Regions from separate parts of the Amycolatopsis carbonis genome, predicted to be linked through region 2. Evidence: riboswitches for the same ligand, from Rfam matches in the RefSeq annotation. Region 2 holds a riboswitch; each other region holds the start of a gene.
The links. Region 2 has a riboswitch for thiamine pyrophosphate ahead of QRX50_RS15240 (thiamine ABC transporter substrate-binding protein). Riboswitches for the same ligand answer to the same signal wherever they lie in the genome.

Region 1 (10,213 bases), 610 kb from region 2:
GCCCCACCCCGGCGCCGAGCGGATAAGCCTCGGCGACGCAGCGTGCGATGAACTGCTTCGCCTCGGTCACGGCCGTCGGCACGTCGGCGCCCTTGGCGAGCGACGAGGTGATGGCCGAGGCCATCGTGTCGCCGCCGCCGTGGGTGTTGTCGGTGTCGATGCGCACACCGCTGAGCTCCAGCACGTCCGTGCCATCGGTGAGCAGGTCCACGCAATCCTCGGCTTCGTAGAGGTGCCCGCCCTTCACGAGCACCCACCGAGACCCGAACTCCAGCAACGCGCCGGCCGCCGCGCGCTGGGTCTGCGCGCCGGTGACCGTGATGCCGGTGAGCAGCCGCACCTCGTCGAGGTTCGGCGTGATCAGCGTGGCGCGCGGGAAGAGCTCCGTGCGGATGGCCTCCAGCGCCTCCTCGCGCAGCAGAGCGTGGCCGGTCATCGACGCGGCCACCGGGTCGACGACGAACGGGGTGTCCGTGTCGCGTCCGATGTGGACCTCGTCGAGCGTCTTCGCCACGGCCTCGATGATGTCGGCCGTGGCGAGCATGCCGGTCTTGGCCGCGTTCACGCCCATGTCGCCGGCCACGGCCTTGATCTGCGCCGTGACGACGTCGACCGGGATCTCGGTGAAGCCTTGCACGCCAAGCGAGTTCTGCACCGTGACGGCCGTGAGCGCGACGAGCCCGTGGACGCCGTGGGCGAAGAACGTGCGCAGGTCGGCCTGCACGCCCGCACCACCACCGGAGTCGGATCCGGCGATGGTGAGGGCGGTGCGGGGGGTTTCAGTCATGACTACTGCCTCTAATAGCGGGTGGAGCTACTGCCCGACGACCGGGAGGTAGACCTTGTTGCCCTGCTCGCCGAACTCGGCCGACTTCTCCGCCATGCCGGCCTCGATGGCCTCCACAGTGGACAGCCCGTGCTCCTCGGCGTACTTGCGCACGTCGTGGGTGATCCGCATCGAGCAGAACTTCGGGCCGCACATCGAGCAGAAATGGGCGGTCTTCGCCGGCTCCGCGGGCAGCGTCTCGTCGTGGTACGAACGCGCGGTATCGGGGTCGAGCGCAAGGTTGAACTGGTCGTTCCAGCGGAACTCGAAGCGGGCCTTGGACAGCTCGTCGTCCCACTCGTGCGCGTGGGGGTGGCCCTTGGCGAGGTCGGCGGAGTGCGCGGCGATCTTGTAGGTGATCACGCCGGTCTTCACGTCGTCGCGGTTGGGCAGGCCGAGGTGCTCCTTCGGCGTGACGTAGCACAGCATCGCCGTGCCGTACCAGCCGATCTGCGCCGCGCCGATGGCCGAGGTGATGTGGTCATACGCCGGCGCGATGTCTGTCGCGAGTGGACCGAGGGTGTAGAACGGGGCCTCGCCGGTGAGCTGTTCCTCCAGCTCCACGTTCTCCTTGATCTTGTGCATCGGCACGTGGCCGGGGCCCTCGATCATCACCTGCACGTCGTGCTCGCGCGCGATGTGCGTGAGCTCACCCAGCGTCTCGAGCTCGGCGAACTGCGCGCGGTCGTTGGCGTCGGCGATCGAGCCGGGACGCAGGCCGTCGCCGAGGGAGAACGTGACGTCGTACTTGCGCAGGATCTCGCAGAGTTCCTCGAAGTTCGTGTAGAGGAACGATTCCTGGTGGTGCGCGAGGCACCACGCGGCCATGATCGAGCCGCCGCGGCTTACGATGCCGGTCACGCGCCGGGCGGTGAGCGGGATGTAACGCAGCAGCACTCCGGCGTGGACGGTGACGTAGTCCACGCCCTGCTCGCACTGCTCGATGATCGTGTCGCGGTAGACCTCCCACGACAGCTTCTCCGGCTCCCCGTTGACCTTCTCCAGTGCCTGGTAGATCGGCACGGTGCCCACGGGTACGGGGGAGTTGCGGACGATCCACTCGCGCGTCTCGTGGATGCGCTTGCCGGTGGACAGGTCCATGATCGTGTCGGCGCCCCAGCGGGTGGCCCACACCATCTTGTCGACCTCTTCCTCCACTGAGGACCAGACGGCCGAGTTGCCCATGTTGGCGTTGATCTTCACCAGGAACTTCTTGCCGATGATCATCGGCTCGCTCTCCGGGTGCTTGCGGTTGGCGGGGATCACCGCCCGCCCGCGCGCGACCTCGTCGCGCACGAACTCGGGCGAGCACCGCTCGCGCGCGGCGATGAACTCCATCTCGCGCGTGATCACGCCGGCTTTGGCCCAGCCGAGCTGGGTGTTGTGCGCGCGGCCGTCGGCCCAGCTCGTGCGCAGCGGGTGAAGTCCATTGTGGACGTCGATCTTCGCGTCCGGGTCGGTGTACGGCCCGGACGTGTCGTACACGTCGAAGTGCTCACCGTTCGACAGGTCGATGCGCCGTGCCGGAACCCGCAGGCCCGACTCGGTGCGGTGGTAGACCTTGTGCGAACCGGTGATCGGCCCCGTGGTCACGGAAGGCGTGATGGCAGGCTCGTTCTCCAGCGTCGTCAACGACGTTCACTCCCTACGCCGGCATTACCCGGTCAGGTTCATGCGGTCGGCGGCACCAGGTGTCCACAGACAGACACCAGCCGCCCTCTCAGCCCGCCAAGGCGCGAGCTCCCGCGTTGGTTATGAGGTTGTCCCTCGACCATGCCACGGCGGATCACGCGAGCACAAGGCGACTGTTCAACCGGTGTGTTCTTCACCGGATCGGAGCATGCGGCCGGCAGGAGTTCACGTGACAATCGTCTCCGACGACTCGGGGGTGTCTCGTGCGGAAAGTCCTGCTCACCGGATTGGTGACGGTGTTGGCGATGAGCATGGTCCCGGCCGCTTCGGCGACCGAGGGTGACGCGCCAGGCGGGCCGGGTGCTCATCCGAGCTGGCTGCCGGCGGACAAAACGGGCTTCGGCACGGCCCGCGATCGCGCCAGCGACGTGTGGTTCACGCTGCAGGGCGGGCGCATGTCGGAGGTGTACTACCCCGATCTGTCGACCCCGAGCGTGCGGTCGCTGGACCTCGTCGTGAGCGACGGGCGGACCTTCGCGACGCTCGCGTCGGCCGCGAAGTCGCAGCAGGTCCGGCGAGTCGACGACCTCACGTACGAGCAGACCAGCACCGACGATCAGCGCCGGTGGCGGCTGAGTCGGACGTATGTGACGGATCCCGCGCGGTCCACGGTGCTGGTGGACGTCGAGTTCACGTCGCTGGCCGGGCGGCCACTCTCGCTCTACGCCGTGGCGGACCCGGATCTGACCAACGACGGCAGTGACGATTCGGCATCCGCTTCCGGTGCGGTGGCGTCGGCTTCCGACGGTGCCACGGCGGCCGCGTTGACGGCCGCCCCGGCGTTTTCGCGGACGTCCGTGGGATACGCGGGTGTTTCGGATGGCGCGACCCAGTTGCTGGCCTCGAAAAAGCTGGTTTCGTATTCACACGCCGCCAGCGGAAACGTCGTCCTCACCGGACAGACTTCGGCTGACGGCGTGCGTTCCCGGCACGTGACTTTGTCCCTGGGAATGGGTTCTTCCGGCTCCGAAGCGGTCAATAAAGCCCAGGCTTCCGCCCGCCGCGGTTTCCACGCGATTTCCGCCGACTACTCCCGCGGCTGGCGCGATTACCTTTCCACCGTCCGCACCGCGCCGTCTTCATTGACGAGCCCGGCGTCACGCGATTTGTACCGAGCCTCCGTGCTGACGCTCGCCGCGAGCGAGGACAAACACCACCCGGGCGCCTTCATCGCGTCGCCGAGCATGCCGTGGCGCTTCGGCAACAACGACCCCGAATACTCGCCCTCGGGCACTTATCACCTGGTGTGGCCCCGCGACCTCTACCAAATCGCCACAGGCCTGCTCGCTGCCGGCGACCGGTCCGCGGCCGACCGTTCCGTCGACTACCTCTTCGGCACCCAGCAACTGCCCGACGGGCACCTGCCGCAGAACAGCAACGTCGACGGAAAGCCCTATTGGACCTCCATCCAGCTCGACGAGACCGCGCTCCCGATCGTGCTCGCCCAGCAGCTCGGCCGTACCGACCTGTGGCCGAACGTCCGCCGCGCCGCCGAGTTCCTGCTGTCCTACCGCTCCGCCGACGGCAAGGCCTCCCCGTACACGCAACAGGAACGTTGGGAAGAACAGGACGGCTACTCGCCCTCGACCATCGCCGCGGTGATCGCGGGCCTCGTCTGCGCCGCCGACCTGGCCACCCACTCGGGCGCGAACGCCGACGCGGCCCGCTACCTCGCGACGGCCGACCGCTTCAAAGCCGGGCTGGCGCACCAGACCGTGACGACCAACGGCCCTCTGTCGAAGCAGCCCTACTTCGTCCGCCTCACGAAGAACGGCGACGCGAACTCGGGCCTCACCTACAACCTCGGCAACTCGTCGCTCACCGTCGACCAGCGCTCCGTCACCGACGCCGGCTTCCTCGAGCTCGTCCGCCTCGGCATCTACCCGGCCGACGACCCCGTGATCCGCAACAGCATCAAGGTCACCGACGCCGACATCTCCTTCACCACGCCGGCCGGCCAGTTCTGGCACCGCTACACAATGGACGGTTACGGCGAACAACCCGACGGCTCACCGTGGGACTACACGTTCCCGTCCGAGAGTCGCGCCACTTACGGCCGCCTCTGGCCGCTGCTCGCCGGCGAACGCGGCGAGTACGACCTGGCCGCCGGCAACCGTCTCTCGGCCCAACGCCGCCTGACCGACCTGTCCCACGCCGCCGGCTCGTCGGACACCATGCCGGAGCAGGTCTGGGACGAGAACCCGCCTTCGGGCTCACCCGGCCACACGCCCGGCACCCCGACGGCCTCGGCCACACCGCTCGCCTGGACCCACGCCCAGTACATCCGCCTGGCCTGGTCCGTCGCGCGGAACCGGCCGGTCGAGCAGCCTTCCGTCGTGCGCGAGCACTTCCTGGGGTACTGAACCCCTGAAACGACGAGTCTCCCGGCCCCGACCCGGGACCGGGAGACTCGTCGACAAAGAAACTCAGGCCTCGGCCGGCTCGTCCTTCGGCGGCAGCCAGCTCAGCCCCGGCACGCCCCACTTGTTCTTCTTCAGCATCTTCTTCGCCGCCCGCGCGTGGCGGCCGACCAGGCGGTCGAGGTACAGGTACCCGTCGAGGTGGTCCGTCTCGTGCTGCAGGCAGCGGGCGAAGTAGCCGGTGCCCTCGACGGTGATCGGCTCACCGGTCACGTCGAAACCGGTCACGCGCGCCCACGACGCGCGGCCGGTGGGGTAGGACTCGCCGGGGACCGAGAGGCAGCCCTCCCAGTCGTCGTCCGGGTCCGGCATGGTCTCGGGGACCTCGGAGGTCTCCAGCTTGGGGTTCACCACCAGGCCGCGGTGTTCGACGCCCTCGTCGTCGGGGCAGTCGTAGACGAACAGGCGCAGGTCGAGTCCGATCTGGTTGGCCGCGAGGCCCACGCCTTCGGCGGCGTACATCGTCTCGAACATGTCCTCGGTCAGCGTGCGCAGCTGCTCGTCGAACTCCGTGACCTCACGGGTCGGCTGGTGCAGCACGGGATCGCCGGCGATGCGGATGGGGTGGACGGTCACGAGCAGCGAGTTTAGTCGGAGCCGTCTGATACACCTGGATCGGACCGTGACGCGCCGCGCCGGATGCCCATGTCGAGCATGGGTTCCGTGGTTGAATGGCGCCCGCGGAAGGACAGCCGACACCGATTGCGAGGACCGCATGGACGCCGCGGAGTCGATGGCTGGGGACCAGCCGTCGCCGCCGGAGAATGTGGGCGGCCTGACCGAGCGTGAGGTGGAGATCCTCGCGTTCGAACGTCAGTGGTGGCGGCACGCCGGTGCCAAGGAAAACGCCATCCGGGAACGGTTCTCGCTGTCCTCGACCCGTTACTACCAGCTGCTGAACACACTGCTGGAAAAGCCTGAGGCCATGGCGGCCGACCCGATGCTGGTGAAGCGGCTGCGCAAGACGCGCGCCGCCCGGCAGCGCAAGCGCGGCGCCAGGCGGCTGGGGATCGAACTGTCATGAGCTTCTTCTCGGGACTGTCCCGGCCCATGCGGGCCGCGGGCGTCGCGCTCATCGGCGTCGCCGTGATCGCCGCGATCATCGGCGGCGTGACCGCGCTTTCGGGTGGCGGATCGGGAGACAACAACGCCGGGCCCACCAGCTCGAGCGGGTCGCCGACGTCTTCGCAGTCGTCGCCCGGCTCGTCGAGTGCGACGCCACCTTCGTCTTCGGCTCCTTCTTCGCCGGCTTCGTCGTCGGCGCCCTCTTCGCCGCCGGCCAGCCAGTCGGGGCAGCCGGGCCAGCCTGGTCAGCCCGGCCAGCCCAGCGGACAGCCGGGTCAGCCCGGCCAGCCCGGTGGCCAGCCGGGGCAGCCGGGCGCCGGCCAGCAGGCGTCCAACAAGTGGGTGACCGTGCGGGTCTACAACAACTCCACGATCCCGCACCTCGCCGAGCAGGCCGCCGCCGACTTCCGCGCGTCGGGCTGGAACGTGCCCGAGGTCGGCAACTACCCGCAGGGCGTCATCCCGCACACCACGGCCTACTTCCGGCCGGGCACCGACGAGGAGGCCGCCGCGAAGCAGCTGGCAGCCGAGTTCGGGTTCCAGGCCGAGCCGCGGTTTGACGGCATCCAGAGCTCGAGCCCGGGCGTGATCGTGATCATCACCAAGGACTACCAGAGCGGCCACAAGGGCAGCTGACCAGCGAAAACAACGGGCCCCACCGCGCAGGTGGGGCCCGTTTTCGTCAGCGTTCCTGCTGGGCCTGCGCGTACGCCTCCAGCGTCGCCAGCTGCGCCGGATCCAGCGACGGCCGGACGACCTGCCGTGCCTTCTCCAGGTGGGCGGCGGTGACCACGTGCGCCTCGAGCGATTCACGCATCGCGGTGAGCGCGGCCTCGCGGATGAGCGCGGCGCAGTCGGCGGCGGAGTAACCGTCCAGGGTGGACGCGACGGCCGCCAGATCCACATCGGACGCCAGCGGCGTGTTCTTCGACGTCGCCTTGAGGATCGCGGTGCGCGACTCGGCGTCGGGCGGCGGCACGTAGATGCGCCGCTCCAGCCGGCCCGGCCGCAGGAGCGCCGGGTCCACGAGCTCGGGCCGGTTCGTCGCGCCCAGCACCACGACCTCGCGCATCGGCTCCACGCCGTCGAGCTCTGTGAGCAGGGCCGCGACCACGCGGTCGGCCACACCGGAGTCGGACGACTGCCCGCGCCGCGGCGCCAGCGCGTCGATCTCGTCGAGGAAGATCAGCGACGGCGCGGCGTCGGCGGCCCGGCGGAACAGGTCGCGCACGGCCCGCTCCGACTCGCCGACCCACTTGTCCAGCAGCTCGGCGCCCTTGATCGCGAACACGTTGAGCGCCCCGGTGCCTGCCAGCGCGCGCACGAGGAAGGTCTTGCCGCCGCCCGGCGGGCCGTAGAGCAGCACGCCACGCGGCGGGTCGATGCCCAGGCGGGCGAAGGAATCCGGGTAGCGCAGCGGCCACAGCACCGTCTCGGTGAGGGCCTGCTTGACGTCGACCATGTTGCCCACGTCTTCGAGCGTCAGCCCGCCGGTGGCCAGGTTGTCCGAAGTGGACAGCGAGATCGGCCGGACGGTGGCGAGCGCGTCGAGCAGGTCGTGCTCCGAGATTCGCGGCTCGGCGACGTCACGCTGGCGAAGCGCGGCCCGCAGGGCCGCGTCTCGGCGCAGGGCGATGAGATCGGCGGCGACGAACCCGGGCGTCTTCTCCGCGAGCACGCCCAGGTCGGCGCCGGGTTCCACGGGCACATCACGCAGCAGGATCCGCAGCAGTTCGATGCGGGTCTTCGCATCGGGCAGCGGCAGGCCGAGCTCGCGGTCGAGCAGGTCGGCGGTGCGCAACCGCGGGTCGACGGACTCGGCGCGCTGCGTCGTCGCCACCACGGCGAGGCCCTCGCGGCGCATGGCCGCGCGCAGCTCCTCCAGGACAACGGTGGCCACCGGCGGCGGTTGCGTGGCCGGCAGCAGGGCGTCGACGTCGTTGATCAACAGCACGCCGGGCCCGTCGCCCTCGGCGGCGCGGGTCACGGCCTCACGCAGGCGGGCGTGGGCCGTGTTCGGCTCCAGCACGGCGATGTTGGGCGCGACCAGCGATACCACCCGCACCTTCTCGGCCCGCGCGACCGAGCGCACCAGCGTCGCCTTGCCGACGCCCTCCGGCCCCGACAGCAGCACCCCCAGGTGCGCCGATGTGCCCAGCCGCTCCAGCAGCTCCGGCCGGTGGAACGCCAGGTCGAACCACTCGGCGAGCTTGCGCGCGGCCCCTTCCGCGCCCACCAGGTCGGCCACGGGCGGGACCGGTTCCGAGATCTCCTCCGGCTTGGTCTCCTCGACCACCTCCGCGTCGAGGTAGTCCTCCGCCGCCGTCACGGCCGTGCTGCGGACGAGGGCAGTCGCGCTGCGCGCGGGGACGGTGTCGGTCGGCGTCTCGCCCGTGCGGGCGCCGTCGCGCCAGCTGACCACAGTGGACGGTCCCACCACGACCACGCCCGCGGGCTCCGTGGCGGTGACGGTGAGCAGCTCGTTGGTCCACGTCGCGCCGATCGCGCGCGACAGCTGCCCGCGCACGGCCGCGACGTCCGAACCCGGCGCCGGCGCGAGGTCCTGGGGAAGCAGCGAAACGGCGTCGCCGCGCGTGAGCACCTTGCCGGTGAGCGCGAGCCGCAGCGTCTGCGGCGGCACGGACACGCTGGCCAGCCGCGAGCCGGAGACCGTGACCGTCTTGGCCGCCGCGACGTCGGCCGGCGTCACCACGATCTCGGACCCCTCGGACACACCGAGGTTCGACATGGTGACGTCGTCGGTCAGCACCACGCCCGGCGTGCCCTCCTCGGCCGGCGCGGCGAGCGCGGCACTGCGGCGGGCGCCGGTGAGGTGCACGGCGTCCCAGGCGCGCAGGCCCAGCGCGTCGAGCACCTCGGGGTGCATCCGCACGACTCCGCGCCGGGAATCCAGCGCGGACGGCGTGTGCCTGACGGTCAGTGTGATCTGCGGGTCGCTCACGCCGTTCACCCTAGCGACGCGGAGCCTGCCCAGGCGTCGAACGACAGGATCTCGCCCACCGGCGGCCGCGCGGCGGGGGAGAACTCACGCTGTGTCGAGTGCGCCACGGCGATGAGGCCGACCTGCGTGACGTCGGCCGGGATCCCCAGCAGGCGCGCGACGTCCGGCTCGTGGCCGGCGAGGTGGTAGCTGCACAGCGAGCTCGCGAGGCCGCGCGTGCGCAGCGCGAGCTGGAAGCTCCAGATCGCCGGGTAGATCGAGCCGTAGAACGACGATTGCTCCGCGGCCGAGGCCGGCCGCCGGCCCGGCATGCACGGCAGCACCAGCGCCGGTACGCGGTCGAGGTGGTCCACGAGGTGGCGGGCGGAGGCGAACATGCTCGTGTCGGCCAGGTGCGCGTAGTGCTGCCACACCTGGTGGGCGGCCGTCCTGGTGATCGCGGCGACTTCGGCGCGCAGCTCCGGGTCCAGTACCGCGACCCAGCGCTGGGCCTTCAGCAGTCCACCGGCGGCGGGCGCCTGCTGGGCGATGCGCAGGCAGTCTTCGATCACCGCCGGGTCGACCGGCCGGTCGAGGTCCAGCTTGCGGCGGACGGATCGGGTGGTGGTGAGCAGCGTTTCGGCGTCCATGGCGTCCCTCCAGATCGATACTTACACCGTAAACGTACACCGTAAGTACTTACGCCGTAAGCTACGATTCGGCCGTGGTGCGCGAAACCCTCACGCGGGAAAAGGTCCTCGACGAAGCGCTGGCACTGGTGGACGCCGACGGCATGGGCGCACTGTCGATGCGCAAGCTCGCGGCCCGCCTCGGCGTCGAGGCGATGTCGCTCTACAACCACGTGAAGAACAAGGGCGACCTTCTCGACGGGCTCACCGCGCGCGTCTTCGAGTCCGTGCCGCTGCCGCTGCCGGTGCCGTCGTGGAGCTGGGAAACCCGCGTCCGCCGGCTCGCCGAAGGCCTCTACACGGCGTTCACGCGGCATCCGGCCGTGGTGCGCGCCCTGGCGGCCGAGGAGGCGAACCCGCGCTCGCCCGGCGCGTTGCGCGTGATCGACGCCTTGCTTGGCGCGCTGCTCGACGGCGGGCTCGACGAGGAGGCCGCGGCCCGCGGCTACCGGTCGTTGATGGGGCTCACGTTCGGCGCGGCGCTGGCCGACTCCGTCGCCGGGGGTGTCGCGCAGCGCGACGAGCCCGTCGCCGACTGGTTCAGCCGCATGGTCACGCCGGGGGAGCTGCCGAACCTGTA
Region 2 (10,213 bases):
CGACCAGACCAAGGCGATGGCCGACGAGGCCAAGCAGGACACCGAGCTCGTCGGTGACGGCTGGGACACCGTCATCACGGGCAAGGTGCCGGCCGACGCGCTGTCCGGCAAGAAGCCGGCCGGTGCTTCCGGTGCCGAGGGCCGCAACGCCGACCCGCAGCAGCTGCGCAGCCGTTTCGCCAAGCGCGTGAACGGCGCCTGGGGCAGCGGCTACCTGTTCACCACCAAGGTCGGCGGCGCGGTGCTGACCGACGACGGGCGGTTCGCCGCCGGTGCGGTGCCGGAGCAGGTGCTCTACGAAGCGCTGGGCCAGAAGTGACCGAGACCGACGTGGTCGCGACCGGGGCGGGCATCTCCCAGGAGGTGTCCGCCCCGGCGGTCCCGCTCGCCGCGCGCACGCGCGGGCTGCGCAAGGTCTACCGCGGCACGGTCGCGGTGGACCACCTCGACCTCGACGTGCCCGAAGGCGCCGTGCTCGGGATGCTCGGGCCCAACGGCTCGGGCAAGACGACCACGATCCGCATGCTGCTGGGCCTCGTGCGGCCCACCGAGGGCGAGGTCGAGCTGCTCGGCCGGCCGATGCCCGAAGGCGCGCCGCACGCGCTGCCCGACGTCGGCGCGCTCGTGGAGGGGCCGGGCTTCCACCCGTTCCTCTCCGGGCGCGACAACCTGCTGCGCTTCGCGGCCGCCGAGCCGCGGCTGGCGTCGGGGGCGATCCCCGCGGCCGTGGACGGGGCGCTGGAACGCGTGGGCCTCTCCGTGGCCGCGCGCCGCCGCTACAAGGGCTACTCGCTCGGCATGAAGCAACGGCTGGGGCTGGCCGCGGCGCTGCTCGTGCCGCGCCGGATGGTGATCCTCGACGAGCCGACCAACGGCCTCGACCCCGCCGGCACGCGCGAGATCCGCCGGATCATCGCCGAGCTGCACGCCGACGGCTGCACCGTGCTCGTGTCTTCGCACCTGCTCGCCGAGGTGGAGGCGACGTGCACCCACGTCGCGGTGCTGCAGTCGGGCAACGTGGTGGCGCAGGGCGAGCTGGCGGAGCTGCTGGAGTCGGGCAACGCGGCGCTGCTCGTGCGCACACCCGACGCGGAACACGCGGTGGAAGTGTTGCGGGAGAACCGGATCGGGGCCCGGCTCACGCCCGACGGCGTCCGCGCGGACCTCACCGCCACGCCCGCGCCGCGGGTGCTGCAGGTGCTCGTGAGCGCCGGCATCGAGGTGCACGAGGCGACGCGCGCGCGAACCGGGCTGGAGGATCTGTTCGCCCGCCTCACCGAAGGCTCTGACGACTCTGCAGGGTCTGCGACAAAGGGGGAAGCATGACCACCGCGACGCTCACGGCACCCGTGAGCCGCACCGGCCACGACACGGTCCCGCTGCCGCGGCTCGTCGCGGCCGAGCTGCGCTGGATCTTCCGGCGCCCGCGCACGCTGGCCGTGCTCGCGCTGCTGGCCGTGGTGCCGATCGTGATCGGCATCGGCCTCACGCTGGTCGGCGACAGCGGGCCCGACGGCGGACCGGCCGACGCCGACGCGGCGCTGCTCGCGTCGGCCGTGAACAACGCGCTGGTGCTGCCCATCGCCGCGCTGGTGATGACGCTGGCCCTGCTGCTGCCGCTCGCCTCGGCCATGGCCGGTGCCGACGCGCTCGCGGGCGAAGCCGCCCACGGCACGTTGCGCGCGTGGCTCGTCGCGCCCGTCAGCCGCGGCCGGCTGCTGGTCGTGAAGGCCATCGGTGTGGCGGTCGTGTGCGTGGTCGCGGTACTGGCCATGTGCGTCACGGGTGTGGTGACCGGGCTGATCATCAACGGCACCGGATCGCTGTTCACGCTGTCGGGCACGACGTTGTCGCTCGGCGCGGCGCTGGGCCGGATCCTGCTGGTGGCGGGCTGGATCGTGCTGCAGCTGTGGGCCGTCGGCGCGGTCGCGCTGGCCGTGTCGAGCTGGACGGAACACCCCATGCTCGTGGTGGCGTCGGTGCTGGCGGGCGACATCGTGTTCACGATCCTGGGGTTCCTGACCTCGCTCGACTGGCTGCACCCGTTCCTGCTCACGCGCAACTGGGCCGAGGCCCCGACGGAGATCCTGCAGGACCCGATCGGCGGCTCGATGCTCAGCGAGGGCGCGCTGCGGGCGGCTTGTTACATCGTGGTCGGCCTGTCCCTGGCCTACGGGCGGCTCGCCACGCGCGACGGCTGACGGGGGTTCAGCCGACGACGGCGATCCCGTCCGGGTCGAGTTCGAGCCGGACGGGATCGCCGGCGCGCAGATCCGCCGTCACGGGGGCGACGGCGTCGACGGTGTTTACGGTGTCCTTTTCGGACAGTCGCACGACCAGCCTGAGGTGCTCCCGCCGGTGCACCGCGGCCGTCACCTCGCCGGGCACGCCGGTTTCGGCCACGCGCAACGCATGCGGCCGCAGCCCGAGCCGAACCGGACCGTCTTCGAGCTCCTGCAGGGCGACGTCACCGAGGTCGGTGTGCACCACGCCACCCGCGGCCACCCCGTCGACGAACGATGTGGCGCCGAGGAACTTCGCGACGTCGTCGTCCGCCGGGTAACGCCACACCGACCGCACGGCGCCTTCCTGCCGGATCTCGCCGGCGTCGAGCACGGCCACGCGGTCGGCGAGCGTGAACGCCTCCTCCTGGTCGTGCGTCACCAGCAGTGCGGTGATCTTGCTGCGCCGCAACAGGTCCGCGAGATCGATGGCGAGCTGCTCGCGCAGCCCCGCGTCGAGGCCCGACAGCGGTTCGTCGAGCAGCAGCAGCCGCGGTTCGGGCGCGAGGGCGCGGGCCAGGGCGACGCGCTGCGCCTGCCCGCCGGACAGCTCGGTGACGCGCCGGCGTTCGAACCCCTTGAGCCCCACCAGTTCCAGCAGTTCTTCGACGCGCGCCCGGTGTTTCGCCTTGGGGATCCCGTGCATGCGCAGGCCGAACGCGATGTTCGCGGCGACGTCGCGGTGCGGGAAGAGCTGGCCGTCCTGGAAAACCAGCCCGAACCCGCGCCGGTGCACGGGCACGGTGGCGAGATCGGTGCCGTCCCAGCTCACCGAGCCCGACGTCATGGGTTCGAGGCCGGTGATGGCGCGCAGCAGCGTCGACTTGCCGGAGCCGGACGGGCCGAGCAGGGCGAGCACCTCGCCGTCGGTGATGTCGAGGCGCGCGTCGCGCACCGCGGTGAACGAGCCGTAGTGGACCGTGAGGTCGCGGACGGTCAGCGCCATGTCAGAACTCCCCCACTGAACCGTGCCCGCGAACCGAGCCGAACCGGTCGATCAGCGCGACGGCCGCCACCGTCACGATCATGAGCAGCGCGCAAGCGGCGTACGCCATCTGGTTGTTGAGCTCGCCCGGGCGCGAGATGAGCGTCGCGACGGCCACGGGCAGCGTCGGCGCGTCAGGCCGGGCGAGGAAGCTCGTGGCGCCGAACTCGCCGAGCGCCACCACGAAACCGAACCCGGCGGCCGCGACAAGCGACCGCGCGGTGAGCGGCAGGTCGATCTCGCGCCACACCCGCGCCGGGCTCGCGCCGAGCGTGGACGCGGCCTGGCGCAGCCGCACGTCGACCGCCCGCAACACCGGCAGGATCATCCGCACGACCAGCGGGATGATCACCAGCGCCTGCGCGAGCGGCACGAGCAGCGGCGACGTCCGCAGGTCGCCGGGCAGTGCGTCGAGGGTCACGAGATAACCGAAGCCGACCGTCACGGCGGAGACGCCGAGCGGCAGCATCAGGGCGGCGTCCATCGTCTCGCCCATGCCGCGCGCGAGGCGCCCGGGTGCGCGGCGCAGCGCGACGAGGACCACGCTGGCCAGCACACCGACGGCCATCGCGAGCAGCGTCGCGTCGGTGGCCGCGGCGAGCGAGTTCTTGGCGGCGACCCAGCCGGAGACCTGCAGCGCGTCGTCCGTGCCGGTGCTCGCGAGCGCGCGGAAGCCGGCAAAGCTCCACCCGCCCGGGGTGGACACCGACTCCAGCAGCAGCGCGACGATCGGCGTCATCAGCAGGGCGATCACGACCGCGGCGGCGCCGACCGTCCACCATTCGCCTTTTCTCGGCCGCCGGGGAGTGGACTGCTTGAGCTTCACGGCGTTCTCGCGGCGACGTCGGGCAATCGCGCCCAGCGCGAGCGCGGCGAGGACGGCGGCGAACTGGATGAGCGACAGCGCGGCCGCGCCGGAGAGGTCCAGAAGGTCGACCGTGCGCAGGTAGATCTCGGTCTCGAGCGTGCGGTAGCGACCGCCGCCGAGGATGAGCACCACGCCGAAACTGGTGGCGCAGAAGAGGAACACGACCGCCGCGGCCGACGCGAGGGCCGGGCCGAGCGCGGGCAGCGTCACCGTGCGGAAGGCCCGCCACGGAGAGGCGCCCAACGCGCGGGCCGCCTCCGTCGCGCGCGGGTCGAGGTGGCTCCACAGTCCGGCGACGGTCCGGGCGACCACGGCGACGTTGAAAAACGCGTTGGCCAGCACCAGCGGCAGCACGCCGCCGTCGGGCCACAACGCGCGGAACGCGAGCCCGACGACCACCGTCGGCAGCACGAACGGCACCAGCACCAGCGTCCGCGCCAGCCCGACGCCCGGCAGCTTCACGCGCGCGAGCACGTACGCCACCGGCAGCCCCGCGACCACGGCTACAACCGTCGACGCGGCGGCGCTGACCAGCGTGAACGCGGCGAGCTGCCACGTCTGCGCGTCGGCCAGGACCGTGTCCACGCCGCCGGCGGAGAAGCCGCGGCCGAGGATCGCGACGACCGGCCAGGCGAAGAACACGACCAGGAACGCGACGGGCAGCAGACCGAGCAGCGCCAGGCCCGCCGTGCGCGCGATTTGCGCCGGCGTTACGCGCCCATGAGCGAGCGCCATTCGCCGATCCACTTCTCACGGCCGGCCTGGATCTGGTCGGCGGGCAGAGTCGCGGGGTCCTGCGGCAGCGGCGCGGCCGCGGCCCAGCCCGCGGGCAGGTCGACGCCCTCGCGGGCCGGGTAGACGTACATATTGGCCGCGACCGTCGACTGGAACTGCTGTGACAGCAGGAAGTCGACCACCTTCTGGGCCTGCGGGACCTGCTTGCTGTTCGTGAGGACGCCCGCGTACTCGATCTGGCGGAAGCACGTGTCGAGCAGCGCCTTGGTGCGCGGCTTGCCGTCGTCCCCGATCTCGGCGGCCGGCGAGGACGCGTAGGAGACCACGATCGGGCGCGGGCCCTTGCCCGAGGAGCCGGAGAAGTCCTTGGTGTAGGCCTCTTCCCAGCCGCTGTCGACCTTGACGCCGTTGGCCTTGAGCTTGGCCCAGTAGTCGTGCCAGCCCTGCTCGCCGTACTTCGCCACGGTGCCCAGCAGGAAGGCCAGCCCGGGCGACGCCGTGGCGGGGCTCTCGGCGACGGTGAGGTCCTTGTACTTCGGGTCGGCGAGGTCGTCGTAGGTCTTGGGCTCGGGCAGGTGCTTGCTCGCGAAGTAGGCGGGGTCGATGTTGACGCAGACGTCGCCGACGTCGACCGCGCTCAAGCGGTGCTGCGGGTCCACCGAGTACCGCTGCGGCCCGCGGTCGGCCTCGGGGCTCGTGTAGGCCTGGAAGACGCCTTCACCGAGTGCGCGCGAGGCGAACGTGTTGTCGACGCCGAACGCGACGTCGCCGATCGGGTTGGCCTTGGTGAGCACCAGCTTGTTGGTGAGCTCCCCCGCGTCGCCCGATTTGAGGATCTTGAGCTTGATCCCGGACTGTCGTTGGAACGCGTCGAGCACGTCCTGCGGCGCGACGAACGAGTCGTGCGTGACGAGTGTGACCGTCGGGGTCTGCTGGGCGTCGCCGCCCGAGCTGCCGCCGGACAGCGAGCACGCGCTCGCCAGCACCGTGACCGTGGCCAGGCCCAGCACTGTGCGTGCGGTCCGCGGAATCATCTGCCCTCCTTGCGCCGGATGCGGGGAGAGCAGCCCTCCCTGCGCCGGCATGATCCGAATCAGGTGCGAACGGTCGCGGGCTTTCCTCGCCCGCCTCTCAGCCCAGCTGCACCGGACTCCCGTGGCAACCGTGCAGCGTAGCCCAAACGGGTTCACCATTGGACACATGGCGCAACTACTGACCGACTCCGAGGTCTCCTCCGCCCTGGCCACCGTGCCCGACTGGCGCCTTTCCGACGCCGCCATCACCCGCACGGTCGACCTCGCGTCCTTCCCGGACGCTGTGGCTTTCGTCGTCCGCGTCGGCTACCTAGCCGAAGCCGCCGATCACCACCCCGACATCGACATCCGCTGGCGCACGGTCACGCTCCGGCTCTCGACCCACTCCGAGGGCGGCCTGACCTCGAAGGACTTCGCCCTCGCCGCCCAGATCGACGCTCTGTGATCCGCCCTACCTTCGCGCCACCTTCCGCGGGTTGACACGTCCCCTCTTCGTATGCCGTTTCGAGGAGGGGACCTTTCATGACCCAGGCAATCGTCGTGGGAACCATCGCATTCACCCTGATGGTGGCCGCCGCCGGCGGAGTGCTCTGGCACACCGCCCGCACCCGCCGTGATCTCGACCACAGGCCGTAACACCACCCTTGATCAGCGCGCTATCCCAGCGGAATCTCCGGCCCACGCCCCGCTAGGACACGCGATGAACAACTCGCCCACCACCCTCTCCCCCACCCAGCGCGCCTGGATCACGATGTTCGCCACGGCGATCACGCTGGCGGCTTTGGTGGTGCTCGGCCTGCTGGGCTGAGCCTTCTTTTTCACCCTCCGAAACACCGGACGGTTCTGTGCCGACGACTCGGCATGAACCGTTTGTCCGTCGCGTGCGCGGCAGCCGTGCTGTGCGTGGCTGCCGCGTCGTGCGCACGGCCCGCTGCCGGGGCCGCTGGCGCTGACGTCGAATCGGCGGCCGGGGCCGTCTTGCGCACCTGCTAGCTCTCCGGCCCAGCGATCTCCGGCGGAGCATCGGCTCCGGGCGGCAGCTGAGGCAGCAGTCCCGGCACCGGGTCAGGCGGGTGTTGGTGGAAACGCGCGTGGTCCACCCACCCCGGAGGCAGCCACTGCCCGGTCACGAGCTGGGGATGTCGCGGGTGCACCGCGAACGCCCACGTCACGAACACCAGCTCCGCCCAGTCGGACTGCACGAGCCAGGAAATCGGGCCGCTCTTGCTCTCGCCCGTGATGTGCACCATCCCGGGCCCGACCATCGTCGCGCCGGTGATCGCCGGCCAGTTCCACGCCAGGACGCGTGGTGTGTGCAGGTAGAAGCCGTGTGCGCTCGGGTACAGCGTTCCCTGTTCAACCGGAACCCATCTCGGCACCGCCGCGGCCGCCGCGGCGGTACGGGCACGAGACTTGGCGACCGCTCCCCCGACGAGCGACCCGGCGACGAGACCCACGCCCAGCGCACCGGTCCCGAACACGAACGGCGTGGACACGCTCCAGCTTCCGTCGCCCAGCGCACGAAATTCGGACAGGACGAACGGTCCGGCTGCGAGCAGTCGTTCGCCAGGCGCGTTAGACGGCGGAAAGGGCGCCAGGATTTCCTGGAGATGACCAAGATCGTGCCCCTGGCCGATGAGCATCGCGAGATGGCAGGTGTATCTGAGCACCTCGTCACGTGGTGTCCAAGGCGGTACTGACATCTGCGGCCGCTTCCGCGCCATCGCCCGAGTCCCCCTCTGTCGATGCGCGCCTGATCATACTCAGCCGAACTCGACTGGCCGCGCTGTTCGACGAACCTGTTCCAGACCGAGGCGCAGTCCTCGCCTGGAACGACGTCAGGAGGCGGAAATGGCATCGTGCGGAGCCTCCGAGAGGCGCCGCCGGTTCATCGGTCACCCGCCCAGAGCAGACGGTCCTGGGCCTGTTCGGCCAAGCCTGCGACCGTTCGAAGATCCCGCTCGCCGCAAGCGCTCTTTCCCCCATCTGGCACACATCGGCGATGTCGATCTTGCCGTATCGTGCCGTGCAGCACGAGTGGAGGGGAGCCATTCCTGTGCGAGAAAACGAGCGCGCAGCACAAATCGTCGCGTTCTGGCGGGCGATCGAGGTGTTCGCACCGCAGAAGGTCCCGGATCGCACCCCGCCACGTTCTCGACGCCGTCCCCAATCCGTCGTGGTGGACCTCCAACCCGACGAACTGGCACCGTGGGACGACGGTCACCCCCTCACTGAAATCCCCCTCGCCGACCACCTGACCTGGCAGTTCACGGTATACGGGGGCCTGTACGAGGTCTCCGCGGTCCGCGCCGGCCTCGCCGCCGTCTTCGGGGACGACGACCGGCCCGCAGATGGCCGGCGAGCCGAAGCGACGGCAGTCTTCGCGTTCACACTCGACGCAGAAGGATGCATCGTCGAAAACTCCGCGACGTTGTCGGCGTGCGCGTGGGCGATGAACAGATTGCATTCACCGGGGCCGAACGCTCCGACGTGGCTCGACGGTTTCGAATCGCATCAGCGCGAATTCACCGAAGCGCTGGACCGACTGGCGCCGCGGCGACCATCGGAAACGGACAATAATTCCAAAAACGGAAACGGGGCCGGTAGGCTGGACCGAATAGGTGCCGCAGTCGCGCACCAGGTGAAAGCAGCCGCACAGGAAGCGGTCTCGGCCGGCGCGAAAGCGACCGGCACCGCGGTGACGACCGCCGTCGGCGCTGGTCTCGGCGCGGTAGCAGGGCCGGTGGTCGGCGGGATCGCCGGTGCAGTGGCAGGGAAGTTCGCCGAGAAGCTCCTCACTCCACCGACCGGGGCCAACGACGCGTCAGACGATTCTGGCCCAGCTCAGCCGAGTTTGCCGCGGCTGCACCTGACCACCGCCAACCTGCACGCGTTCACCAGTGAACTGACGGCTGCGCTCGACCCGAAGGGCACCCTCCGCGCTCGCGGCGTCCGCGTGTCGTGCAGCCAAGTCCCCAAAGCGAGCGCCGGCTCCGCCGACGAGCAGAACTTCCTCAACAGCTATCTCGCGGACGACCTGGCGAAGGTCGAAAAGGACGTGCGCGCGGGCAAGCACGGCGCGGCACTCGCGACGTACCTCGGCGACGAACGCGCCGTGGACGTCACGAAGCGGATCGACGTGCGCACCCGCCGAGAACCACTGTTCACCGGGGTGCAGCCGAACGTGGTGCCTGGAGCTCGATGGCCCACTTCGACGTCGCGGCCGTTGGTGGTCAGCCAGCAGTTCGCGGTCGACCGAGTCCTGCTCGAGCTGCGGGACTCAGCAGGGATCTTCGCCGTCAACGGCCCGCCCGGGACGGGCAAAACGACCATGCTGCGCGACGTACTCGCGGCGATCCTCCTGGACCGAGCTCGCCGTCTCGCAGTGCTGAAGAACCCGTCCGACGCGTACACCGAAGTTGTCGACAAAGTGCAGCTAGGCGGGCGCTACGTGCCGGCCGTCCGGGCACTCAAACCGGAACTGACCGGGTTCGAGATCGTGGTCGCCACCGCCAGCAACGACGCCGCCGCGAACGTGACCGCGGAACTGCCCAGCCTGAGCGCCGTGAGCGGGAACGCAGCCGCAGCTCTGGGCGTGGGCTATTTCCCCGACCTCGCTTCGCACCTCCTCGGCTCACCTGCGTGGGGACTGATCGCCGCGGTGCTCGGGAACATGAGTTACCGGAGCGCGTTCGGGAGCAAGTTCTGGTGGGGCGGCGCACGCGAACGACCCGACGGCTCGAACGAAAAGCACGCCGACGACGTGACTGGCTTGCTCGGGATCCTCCAAGACGTCCGCGAAGCACCACCGACAGCCGAAGACTGGGACGCCGCCGTCACCGCGTTCACAGACGCTGACGCGGAGGTACGCCGGCTTTCGGATCTGCGGCAGAGCGCTGCGCAGACGCTCGCCGAGTACCACGCCCAGCTGAGCGTCACGCAGGAGGCGGAGGTGGCCTGCCGGCGAACGGACGAGGCTCGCCGGCGTCTGTCCGCCGAGCTCGCCCGCGCTACTCAGCTGCGGACCACGGCGCAGAGCGAGTTCGAAGAAGCCGACGGGGAGCTAGAAGACTGGCTCAAGCACAAACCAGGCTTCTTCGAACAGCTTTTCACCTGGTTCCGTTCGCTGCGCGACTGGCAGAACAAGAAATCCGACCTCGCCACCGAACGCTTCGCCAAGCGCGAGCTGCGCCTATCCTGGGAGGCGGAAACACAACGGCTCGAGGCCGCGTTCCACGCTGCTCGCGAGGACAACGCGCGGTGGAACTGGCGGTATCAGGAAGCCACGAAAGCGCTGGCGAGCCTGCGG
Region 3 (10,213 bases), 630 kb from region 2:
AAGATCGGCTGCCCGGGCCACGATTTCCGTCGCGGCGGGCTCTCCGGCGGCCGCCGCGGCACTCACGAGGGGCGCGAACCGCGCGAGCCGGATGGGCGCTTCGGCGTTGACCTTCGTGATGAGCGCACGCGCGGTGGCCAACCGATTCGCTTCCGTGACAAGCGAATTGGGGAAATCGTGATTGTCTGAAGTGGCCACTTGGTCCCGAGAGTCCACAAAAGACGGTCCGAACGCCTCGGCGAGCACGGCGGCCGGCAGCCCGGTGAGTGCCGGCCCGCGGCCGAGCGCCTCCAAAGTGGATCGCACCGCCTCGCGCCCGAGCCAGAACGCCGAACCCTCGTCGCCGAGCAGCCAGCCGCAGCCGCCCGCCGTGGCGGTCATCCGCCGTTTGCGGATGCGGCCGGCGATCGAGCCGGTGCCCGCCACGAGCACGGTGCCGTCGGGGGCCGACGTCGCCGACGCGTACGCGACTTCGGCGTCGGCCACCGTCCGGACCACACCGGCCAAACCGATCCGTCGCCACGCCTCGGTGAACACCGCCGCGACCGCGGGGTCGGACAGCTTGCTCACCCCGGCCAGCCCGACCACAGCGGCGCGCACGTCCGTGCGCCCGCCCAGCGCCCGCTCGATCGCCGAGGCGATGCGCGCGGCCGCCTCCGCCGGCGGGTGCGAGTTGGGGTTGGCGCCGCCGGCCGTCGCCGAGCCGAGCACGGCGCCGGTGGCGTCGACCGCGATCGCTCGGGTCGACGTGCCACCGGCGTCCACGCCCACGACGAGATTCACCGGGTCTTGGTCACCTTCAGCAGCCCGCGCGGGCTGTCCGGGTCACCGCCGCGCGCGAGCGAAAGCCCGAGCGCGATGCGCTGGATCGGCAGGATCTCCAGGATCGGCGCGAGTTCCTCGGCCGTCGGGGCCACGGGGATCCGCAGCGCCGCCGGCACGTCGGCCGACGCCGAGCCGACCGCGAGCACGTCGGCGCCACGCTTGCCGACGGCCTCGAGCACCTCACCCATGGCCGCGCCGCCGTGGCCCGCGCTGGTTACCGCGAGCACGGCGGTCTCGCCGTCGACGGCCGCCACCGGGCCGTGGAGCAGGTCTGCGCCGCTGTAGGCGCGGGCGGCGAGGTAGCTCGTCTCCGCCAGCTTCAGCGAACCTTCGAGCGCCGTCGCGTAGGAGTAACCGCGGCCGGTGGTGAGCACGCGGTCGACGAAGCGGTAGCGGTCCACCGCGCGCTGCACGCCTTCGGTCGCGCCGTCGAGCGTCTGCTGGGCGAGGTCGCCGAGCTTCTGCGCGTCGGCCGCCTTGCCGCCGCGCACGGCGTCGATGAACAGGTACAGCGCGAGCAGCGTCGCGGAGTACGTCTTGGTCGCGGCCACCGCCTTCTCCAGACCGGCGCCGATGTCCACGCCCAGCTCGGCCGCCGCGCGCAGCGGCGAGTCCGGTGTGTTCGTGACCGATACCGTGAGCGCCCCCTGGCGCCGGGCCGCTTCGGTGACCTCGATGAGGTCGGGTGAGCCGCCGCTCTGGCTCACGGTGACGAAGAGCACGTCCTTGAGGTCTGGTCGTGCGCCGTAGAGCGTCGCGGTGGACGGTGACACGAGACCCGCGGGAAGACCCAGGAGTACCTCGATCAGGTACTTGGCGTACAACGCAGCGTGGTCACTCGATCCCCGTGCGGCGAGCAAAGCGAAACGGGGCGGCTTTTGTGAAATCTTTTCAGCTACTTCGGCTATTTCGCCCTGCCGCTCGACGAGCCCGGCCAGTACGGCAGGCTGCTCCGAGATTTCCGCGGCCATGTGCTCGCCGGGATGTTGTTGGGTCATCACTTTCCTCTCCGCCGGGACCGGAGCCCCGGGTGTGCTGAGCGGCGTGCGGTCAGGTCTAGACCAATGCTAGCTCGGCGGAGCGTTTGTGGTGAAGGGTACGTTTCTTGACGGGGAAGTGGCGCGATAGTGAGGGAAAGCTGAGGGAGCCGGTCATGTTGGAGACATCCCCCGCGAGTGAGGCGGGGACAACGGCGGGTGTGCGCGGGCAGCGCGAACCCAAGTACTGGGCGCTGAAACAGCACCTGCTGGATCTGCTCGACGCCATGCCGCCAGGCTCGCCGATCCCGACGGAACGGGCGCTGGCGGGCGAGTTCACCGTGTCGCGCACCACCGTGCGGCAGGCGCTGGCGGACCTGACGGCCGAGGGCCGCTTGCACCGCGTTCAAGGCAAGGGCACGTTCGCGGCCGAGCCGAAGCTCGCGCAGCGGCTGCAGCTGTCCTCGTACACGGAGGACATGCGCAAGCAAGGCCTGAAGCCGTCGTCGAAACTGCTCGAACTCGAGGAATTGCCCGTGGAGGGCGAACTCGCGAAACTGCTCGCCATCCGCCAGGGTGCGAAAATTCTTCGCCTTCGCCGTCTGCGGCTGGCCGACTCCCAGCCCATGGCGCTGGAGACGACGCACCTGCCGCTCGGGCGCTTCCGCGGGCTGCGCAAGCACATTTCGGCCGGAGGGTCGCTCTACGCAGTGCTTCGTGAGCACTACGGCGTCGAACTCCTGCGCGCCGAGGAGACGATCGAGACGTCGCTCGCCGGCCCGCAGGAAGCCGAGATGCTCGGCGCGGACGTCGGCATGCCGGTGATGATGCTGACGCGGCACTCGTTCGCCACCGACGGCAAGCCGGTGGAGTTCGCGCGCTCGGTGTACCGCGGCGACCGCTACAAGTTCGTCACGACGCTGCTGCCGTGAGCCGGGCCGGCGGGCCCGGGAGCACTCGCCGGGCCGGGCGTGGGTGGTTGCGCCCGGCCCGGCGTCGCGTCACCGTGTGCGCATGAGCTTCGAGCGTGCGCGGTGATCGCACGGTGACGACGACGGACAGCGGTATCCGCTGGGGCACCCCGCTGGCGCGCGGGGTGTTGTGGACGACGATCCTCGGCTCGAGCATGGCCATGCTCGACGGGACGATCGTCAATGTCGCGCTGCCCCGGATCGGCGAGGAGCTCGGCGCCACGGTCGCCGGGCTGCAGTGGATCCTCGACGGCTACATGCTGGCGCTCGCCGCGCTGATCCTCGTGGCCGGCTCGCTCGGCGACCGCTACGGCCGGCGCCGCATGTACCTGATCGGCGTGGTCTGGTTCGGCATCGCCTCGGCGCTGTGCGCGATCGCCACCTCGACCACGGAACTGGTGATCTTCCGGATCATCCAGGGCATCGGCGGCGCGCTGCTCACCCCCGGCTCACTCGCGATCCTGCAGTCGTCGTTCAGGCACAACGACCGGGCGCGCGCGATCGGCGCGTGGTCCGGGCTGGGTGGTCTGGCCGCCGCGGTCGGACCACTGCTCGGCGGCGTGCTGGTGCAGGTCTGGTCCTGGCGGCTGGCGTTTCTGATCAACGTGCCGCTGGCCATCGTCGTGGTGCTGATGGCGCTGAAGTTCGTGCCCGAGTCGCGCGACGAGACGGCCACCGGCCACCCCGACTTCACCGCCGCCGCGACGGGCGCGATCGGGCTCGCGGGGATCACCGGGGCGCTGGTCGAAGCGCCCGGCCGCGGCATCGGCGACCCGATCGTGCTGATCGCGCTGGTCGCCGGCATCGCCGGGCTGAGCGTGTTCCTCTGGCTGCAGCACCACTCCCGCGAACCGCTCGTTCCGCCGAGCCTCTTCCGCAACCGGACGTTCACGCTGTCCAACGCGCTCACGTTCGTGGTCTACGCCGCCCTCGGCGCCGTGATGATGCTGCTGGTCCTGCAGCTGCAGGTCTCCCTGAACTACCCGCCGACGCTCGCGGGCCTGGCCGGACTGCCGATCACGATCATCATGCTGCTGCTCTCGGGCCGCTCGGGCGCGCTGGCCCAGCGCATCGGGCCGCGGCTGCAGCTGGTGGTCGGACCGATCGTGATCGGCATCGGCATGCTCCTGCTGATCCGCGTCGGACCGGGGTCCTCGTACCTCGGTTCGGTCTTCCCCGCGGTGGTCGTGTTCGGCCTCGGACTCGCGTGCACGGTGGCGCCGGTGACCGCGACGGTGCTCGCCGCGGCCCCCGACCGCTTCGCCGGTGTCGCGTCCGGGGTGAACAATGCGATCGCCCGAACGGGTGGTCTTCTTGCGGTCGCGGTGCTCCCCGCTGCCGCCGGACTCACCGGTTCGGCCTACCGCGACCCCGTCGCGCTGACGGCCGGCTGGCGCATGGCTCTGCTCATCTGCGCCGTCCTGGCGATCGCCGGGGGCCTCATCGCGTTGGGGATTCACAACGGCGTGCTCGGTTCTCCGGACGATTCCGGAGACACCGCCGGTGGCCCGGCCGGGCCCGAGGCCGAGCGAGTCGTGGACGACGAGTCGCCCCACCTCGGCGAGTGCTACTCGTGCGGGGTGGACGGGCCGCCGACCCACGTCCGCCCGGGCCCGGTGCGCGACTGATCCCTATGCGAGCAGCTCGGCCAGCAGTTTCGGGTCGACGTTGCCGCCGGAGACCACCGACACCGTCTTGCCGCCCGGCAGCTCGCCGGCGTGGTGCAGGAACGCGGCGGTGGCCGTCGCGCCGCTGGGCTCGGCCACGAGCCGCGCCCGGTGGGCCAGCACGCGCACGGCGTCGCGGATCTCGTCCTCGGTCACGGTGATGATGTCGTCGAGCACTTTCTGCAAGTGGGCGAAGGTGAGGTCCGAGGGCTGGGCACGCAGGCCGTCGGCGATCGTGCGGGCACGCTGCTCCATGGGCCATTCGATGCGGCGACCGACGCGCAGGCTCTCGGCGGTGTCGCCGGCCAGCTCGGGCTCGACGCCGATCACCTTCGCGTCCGGGCACAGCGCCTTGATCGCCGTGCCGACGCCCGCGGCGAACCCACCGCCGCTCACCGGCACGAGCACGGTGTCGACGTCCGGCAGGTCGGTGGCGATTTCCAGGCCCGCGGTGCCCTGGCCCGCGATCACGTCGAGGTGGTCGAACGGCGGGATGAGCGTGAGCCCGCGCTCCTGCGCCAGCGCGGCCGCGGCCGGCGCCTGGTCCGCGATCGGCACCTCGACGACCTCGGCGCCCCAGCGCCGGGTGGCCTCGACCTTGAGCCGCGGCGCCACGTCGGGCACCACGATCACGGCGGGGATGCCGAAGGCGTTCGCGGCGTAGGCGACCGCCTGCGCGTGGTTACCGCTGGAATACGCGACCACACCGCGTGCGCGCTCCACGTCGTCGAGTGAGGCGATCGCGTTGTACGCACCGCGGATCTTGAACGCGCCGATTTGTTGCAGGCTCTCGGGTTTGAGCCACAGTTCGCCTTCGGCCCAGGGCTGGCGCAACAGCGGAGTGCGTACGGCGTGGTCCGCCACGCGCTTCGCCGCGGCCTCGATGTCGGAGATCGTCACCAATCGCATGCGGCGAGTATGTCAGGAAAGTGTGAGCAATAGTCTATCCATTATGGACAGTCAACGTGTCCTCCCTCACGACTGGGCAACGCGGGGAGTTCCTGAGACGACTTAACCGTTGAACACCAGAGGGGAAATTTCCGGGCACTAGTAGATCGGGATCATGAGCGAGGAGCGGGAAAGAACATCGGAGCAGGGCGCGAAGAAGAACTTCCGCCCCGCGCAGATCGTCGCCACGGCGCTGGCCGCGGTGACGGCGGCGCTGCTGGGGTCGACACTGGGGGTCGCGGGCACCGTGGTCGGTGCCGGGCTGGCGAGCGTAATCACCACGGTCGGCGCCGAGCTGTACCTGCGTTCGCTGCAGCGCACACGCGAGGCCGCGCTGAAGGCACGCGCGGTGCTCGTGACGGCGGGCCAGCGCAGGGGCAGCAGGCCCGGCCTGCCGCCGGTCGACGATCCGGCGCAGATGCCGACCGTGCTGATGCCGCTCGACCCGTCGGAGATGCCGACGGTGCGGATCTCGAAGCTCACCGGGCGGGAGCAGCCGGAGCCGGAGGAATCGTTCGCAGACAAGCTGCGGAAGCTGCGTTGGCCGTTGATCATCGGGACGAGCGTGGTCGCCACGGTCATCGCGATCGCCGTGGCGGTCGGGGCGGACTTCGTCTCAGGCGGCAACGTCGGACCCGGTGTCTTCCACCACGGCAATTCAGGCACGACCCAGCAGCAGAAGCAGGACGACAACCCGCCCGCGACGTCGGAGAACACCCCGCCGCCCAGCGAGACCGAGTCGAACACGCCGCCCTCGTCCTCCTCGAACACGTCCACGAGTGAGTCGGAGACGTCGCAGAGTTCGGTGAGTGACACGCCACCGAGCACGGGCGGGGCGGCGTCGACCACGCCGAGCGCACCGCAGACGAAGGGCGCGGCGTCGGGGACTCCGGCGCCCTAACCGAGCCGCGCCTTCAGTGTCTCCGCGGCCGCCTTCGGGTCTTCGGCGTCGGTGATGGCGCGGACCACGACGATCCGCGTCGCGCCGGCCGCCACCACCTCCGGCAGGCGTTCGGTGTCGATGCCGCCGATTGCGAACCACGGCCGGTCGGTACCGGTTTCAGCCGTGGCCCGGACCAGGTCGAGGCCCGGCGCGTACCGGCCGGGCTTGGTCGGCGTCGGCCAGCACGGGCCGGTGCAGAAGTAGTCCACGCCGTCTTCGGCGGCGGCCGCGGTGGCCTGTTCGACCGAGTGCGTGGAGCGGCCGATCACCACGTCGTCGCCGAGGATGCGGCGGGCGAGCGGCACGGGGATGTCGTCCTGCCCCAGGTGCAGCACGTCGGCGTCCGCGGCGAGGGCGACGTCGGCGCGGTCGTTCACCGACAGCAGCGCACCGTGGCGCGCGCAGGCTTCGGCGAGCACTTCGAGCGCTGCGATCTCCTGCGCGGCCTCGAGCGGGGCGCCGTTCGTCTTGTCGCGCAGCTGCACGATGTCGACGCCGCCGGCCAGGGCCGCGTCGATGAACTCGGCGAGGTCGCCACGCGACGAGCGGGCGTCGGTGCACAGGTACAGCCGCGAATCGGCCAGGCGGGTGCGGATCTGTGATCCGGTCAGGGCGGGCATGGCGGGGACGTTACCCGCGCGCTACGGTGGGGTGGTCCGCACGGGAGCCCGAGGCACGGGCTGAGAGGGAGCTGCCGCTCCGACCGTGGAACCTGATCCGGGTCATGCCGGCGCAGGGAGCGTGATTCCCATGAACGAGACCCTCACCGTCGTCGGCGGCGGTGTCATCGGCCTGTCCGCGGCTTGGCGCGCGGCGGCCCGCGGCCACCGCGTCACGGTGGTCGATCCTTCACCCGCGCGCGGCGCTTCGTGGCTGGCCGGCGGCATGCTGGCGCCGGTCACGGAGGCGTGGCCGGGTGAGGAGCACGTGCTCAGCCTCGGCGAGGAGTCGCTGCGGCGCTGGCCCGATTTCGCGCGTGACCTCGCGGCGGAGGGGACGGACCCGGGGCTGGCTTCGCACGGGACGATCGTGGTCGCGTTCGACAGCGCCGACGCCGGGCACCTCGAAATTCTCGCGGAGTACCTGACGTCGCTGGGCCGTGCCGTCGAGCGGCTCACCGGGCGGGCGGCGCGGCGGCTCGCGCCGGGTCTGGGCGCGGTGCGCAGCGGTCTGCACGTGCCGGGTGACCTGGCTGTCGACAACCGGAAGCTGCTCACGGCGCTGCTGGCGGCGTGCTCGAAGCGCGGGGTCGAGTTCTCTGCTTCGCGGATTGCTTCGCTCGACGATGTGACCGGCCCCGTCGTGCTGGCCGCCGGCGCGTGGACGGGCGCGTTGCACCCGCTGCTGGCCGACGCCGTGCGGCCGCTCAAGGGCGAGATTCTGCGGCTGCGGCCGCGTCGGGGCTGTCTGCCGCCTCCGCCGTACACGGTGCGCGCGATGGTCGAGGGCCGGCCGATCTACCTCGTGCCGCGCGCCGACGGCGAACTGGTGCTCGGCGCGACGCAGTACGAAGCGGGCTTCGACGAGGCGGTGACCGCGCGTGGCGTGCGGGAGCTGCTGGAAGGCGCCGAACGGATCCTGCCGGGAATCACGGAGTACGAGCTCGTCGAGATCGCCGCCGGGCTGCGCGCGGGGAGCCGCGACGCGCTGCCGTACATCGGGGAGCTCGGCGAAGGCGTGTACGCGGCGACGGGGCACCACCGAAACGGCCTGCTGATGGCCCCCGTGACCGCCGACGCCGTGGTCGCGTGGCTGGCCGGCGAGGCGCCGCCGGACGAGATCGGGGCGGCCGCGCCCGCCCGTTTGCTGCAGAAGGAGCGAGTCTGATGGAGATCAAGGTCAACGGGAGCTGGCGCGAGTTCCCCGACGGCGCCACCGTGTCCGAGGTGCTCGACGCACTCGACGTGACCCGCCAGGGCGTCGCCGTCGCGGTGAACGGCGAGGTCGTGCGCCGGGGCGAGTGGGAGGCGTCGGTCGTGCCGAAGGGCGCGAACATCGACGTGCTGACCGCGGTGCAGGGAGGCTGACGATGGACGACGCTCTGGTCATCGGCGAACACAAGCTGTCGTCGAGGCTGATCATCGGGACCGGTGGCGCCGGGAACCTGTCGGTGCTGGAACGCGCGCTGGTCGCGTCAGGCACCGAGCTGACGACCGTCGCGATGCGCAAGGCCGACGCCGACGGCGGCACCGGCGTGCTCGGCCTCGTGCGACGCCTCGGCATCAAGCTGCTGCCCAACACCGCCGGCTGCCGCACCGCCGCGGAGGCCGTGCTCACCGCCCAGCTGGCCCGCGAGGCGCTCGACACGGACCTCATCAAGCTCGAGGTCCACGCCGACGACCGCACCCTGCTGCCCGACCCGTTCGAAACCCTGGACGCCGCGGAACAGCTGGCCGCCGACGGCTTCACGGTGCTCGCGTACACCAACGACGACCCCGTGCTCGCCCTGCGGCTCGAGGAGGCCGGCTGCGCCGCCGTGATGCCGTTGGGCGCTCCCATCGGCACGGGCCTCGGCATCCGCAACCCGCACAACATCGAGCTCATCGTCGCGCGCGCCATGGTCCCCGTCGTCCTCGACGCGGGCATCGGCACCGCCTCCGACGCTTGCCTCGCCATGGAACTCGGCTGCGACGCGGTGCTGCTGTCCACCGCGGTGACCCGCGCCAAGGACCCGGAACGCATGGCCGCGGCCATGCGCGCGGGCGTCGAGGCGGGCCGCCTGGCGCGCGACGCGGGCCGGGTCCCGCAGCGCTTCTGGGCCCACGCGTCGAGCCCGCCTCGCTGACGGCCTCGCTGCCGTGCGTGCGCGGCCCGTTTCGCCCTGCCGGGGTGAACGCGGGTAAGCCGCCTGGTGCAAGTGGTCCGCGTTGCGTGCCCCGGTCGGTGATTTCGTCCGCGCTTAACGCTGAACGTGCACCGGCAGGCCTTATGGTGGACGACACCTTTCCGGCGCAAAGGCGGCGGGCAACAGTGGCAGGAGGAGCCAGCCGTGACTCTATCCTCGGTCCAGGACGTCTCGGGCAGGTTGTACCTGGCCGTGGGACGGTTGTCGCGCTCGTTGCGGCAGGCTGGGGTCCCCGGGCCCGGCCACGGCGCGATCTCGGCGCTCGCCACGCTCGTCCACTTCGGTCAGCTGCGCCTCGGTGACCTCGCCGCGAAGGAGGGCGTCGCGGCGGCCACGATGTCGCGCATAATCGCCACCCTCGTCGAGGCGGGCTACGTCACGCGCGAATCCGACCCCGTCGACCGCCGCGCCTGGCTCGCCCGCGCGACGGAAGAGGGCGAGCGGCTCGTGTCCGGCGTGCGGTCCACGCGCGTGCAGGAGCTGAACCGCCGCCTCGACAAGCTGAGCCCGGAGTACCGCGAAGCCCTCACGGTCGCGCTGCCGGCCCTGGAGGCCCTGATCTCCGACGACAGCTAGGAGACCACTCCCGGCCGCCGCGGTCGTCCGCTCGTGATCACACGGGCGACGACCGGTTCGATCTCCACCGCGGGCTAGCGGTCCTCCGGCGCGAGCCGCCAGAACGCCGACACCGGCCCCACCTTCGCGCCCATCGGGTACGAGTGCTCGACCGCGTGCGACACGAACCACTTGCCGTAGCGCGCGGCCTCGACGACCGACATACCCTTCGCCAGCCCGGCCGTGAGAGCCGAGGCCATGGTGTCGCCCGCGCCGTGGGTGTGCGGGGTGTTGAAGCGCGGGCCGGGCAGCTCGACGAACGTGGAGCCGTCGAAGAGGAGGTCGACGCACTCCGGGTCGGACACGAGGTGGCCGCTCTTCACGAGCACGTACTTCGGCCCCAGGCGGTGCAGCGCGACGGCCGCGGTGTGCATGCCCTCGCGGTCGGTCACGGTCAGGCCGGTCAGCAGGCGCACCTCGTC

Region 1: another riboswitch for thiamine pyrophosphate. It lies ahead of thiC (phosphomethylpyrimidine synthase ThiC); the one in region 2 lies ahead of QRX50_RS15240 (thiamine ABC transporter substrate-binding protein).
Region 3: another riboswitch for thiamine pyrophosphate. It lies ahead of thiO (glycine oxidase ThiO); the one in region 2 lies ahead of QRX50_RS15240 (thiamine ABC transporter substrate-binding protein).

The regions. Positions count from the first base shown of each region.
Region 1 covers NZ_CP127294.1:2,493,617-2,503,829, forward strand. The annotation lists gene thiD (bifunctional hydroxymethylpyrimidine kinase/phosphomethylpyrimidine kinase) at 1-787, opposite strand, end outside; gene thiC (phosphomethylpyrimidine synthase ThiC) at 815-2,458, opposite strand; TPP riboswitch at 2,452-2,583, opposite strand; gene QRX50_RS12170 (glycoside hydrolase family 15 protein) at 2,764-4,881, shown strand; gene QRX50_RS12175 (peptide deformylase) at 4,945-5,514, opposite strand; gene QRX50_RS12180 (DUF3263 domain-containing protein) at 5,654-5,962, shown strand; gene QRX50_RS12185 (LytR C-terminal domain-containing protein) at 5,959-6,639, shown strand; gene QRX50_RS12190 (AAA family ATPase) at 6,686-8,965, opposite strand; gene QRX50_RS12195 (nitroreductase family protein) at 8,971-9,594, opposite strand; gene QRX50_RS12200 (TetR/AcrR family transcriptional regulator C-terminal domain-containing protein) at 9,669-10,213, shown strand, end outside.
Region 2 covers NZ_CP127294.1:3,107,121-3,117,333, reverse strand. The annotation lists gene QRX50_RS15265 (LolA family protein) at 1-319, shown strand, start outside; gene QRX50_RS15260 (ABC transporter ATP-binding protein) at 331-1,326, shown strand; gene QRX50_RS15255 (ABC transporter permease) at 1,323-2,201, shown strand; gene QRX50_RS15250 (ABC transporter ATP-binding protein) at 2,209-3,228, opposite strand; gene QRX50_RS15245 (ABC transporter permease) at 3,230-4,870, opposite strand; gene QRX50_RS15240 (thiamine ABC transporter substrate-binding protein) at 4,846-5,904, opposite strand; TPP riboswitch at 5,923-6,037, opposite strand; gene QRX50_RS15235 (4a-hydroxytetrahydrobiopterin dehydratase) at 6,071-6,349, shown strand; gene QRX50_RS15230 (hypothetical protein) at 6,894-7,400, opposite strand; gene QRX50_RS15225 (AAA domain-containing protein) at 7,907-10,213, shown strand, end outside.
Region 3 covers NZ_CP127294.1:2,480,084-2,490,296, forward strand. The annotation lists gene QRX50_RS12080 (N-acetylglucosamine kinase) at 1-783, opposite strand, end outside; gene QRX50_RS12085 (SIS domain-containing protein) at 780-1,823, opposite strand; gene QRX50_RS12090 (GntR family transcriptional regulator) at 1,979-2,734, shown strand; gene QRX50_RS12095 (MFS transporter) at 2,887-4,401, shown strand; gene QRX50_RS12100 (threonine ammonia-lyase) at 4,405-5,349, opposite strand; gene QRX50_RS12105 (hypothetical protein) at 5,504-6,289, shown strand; gene thiE (thiamine phosphate synthase) at 6,286-6,951, opposite strand; TPP riboswitch at 6,982-7,087, shown strand; gene thiO (glycine oxidase ThiO) at 7,082-8,158, shown strand; gene thiS (sulfur carrier protein ThiS) at 8,158-8,358, shown strand; gene QRX50_RS12125 (thiazole synthase) at 8,361-9,116, shown strand; gene QRX50_RS12130 (MarR family winged helix-turn-helix transcriptional regulator) at 9,321-9,752, shown strand; gene thiD (bifunctional hydroxymethylpyrimidine kinase/phosphomethylpyrimidine kinase) at 9,827-10,213, opposite strand, start outside.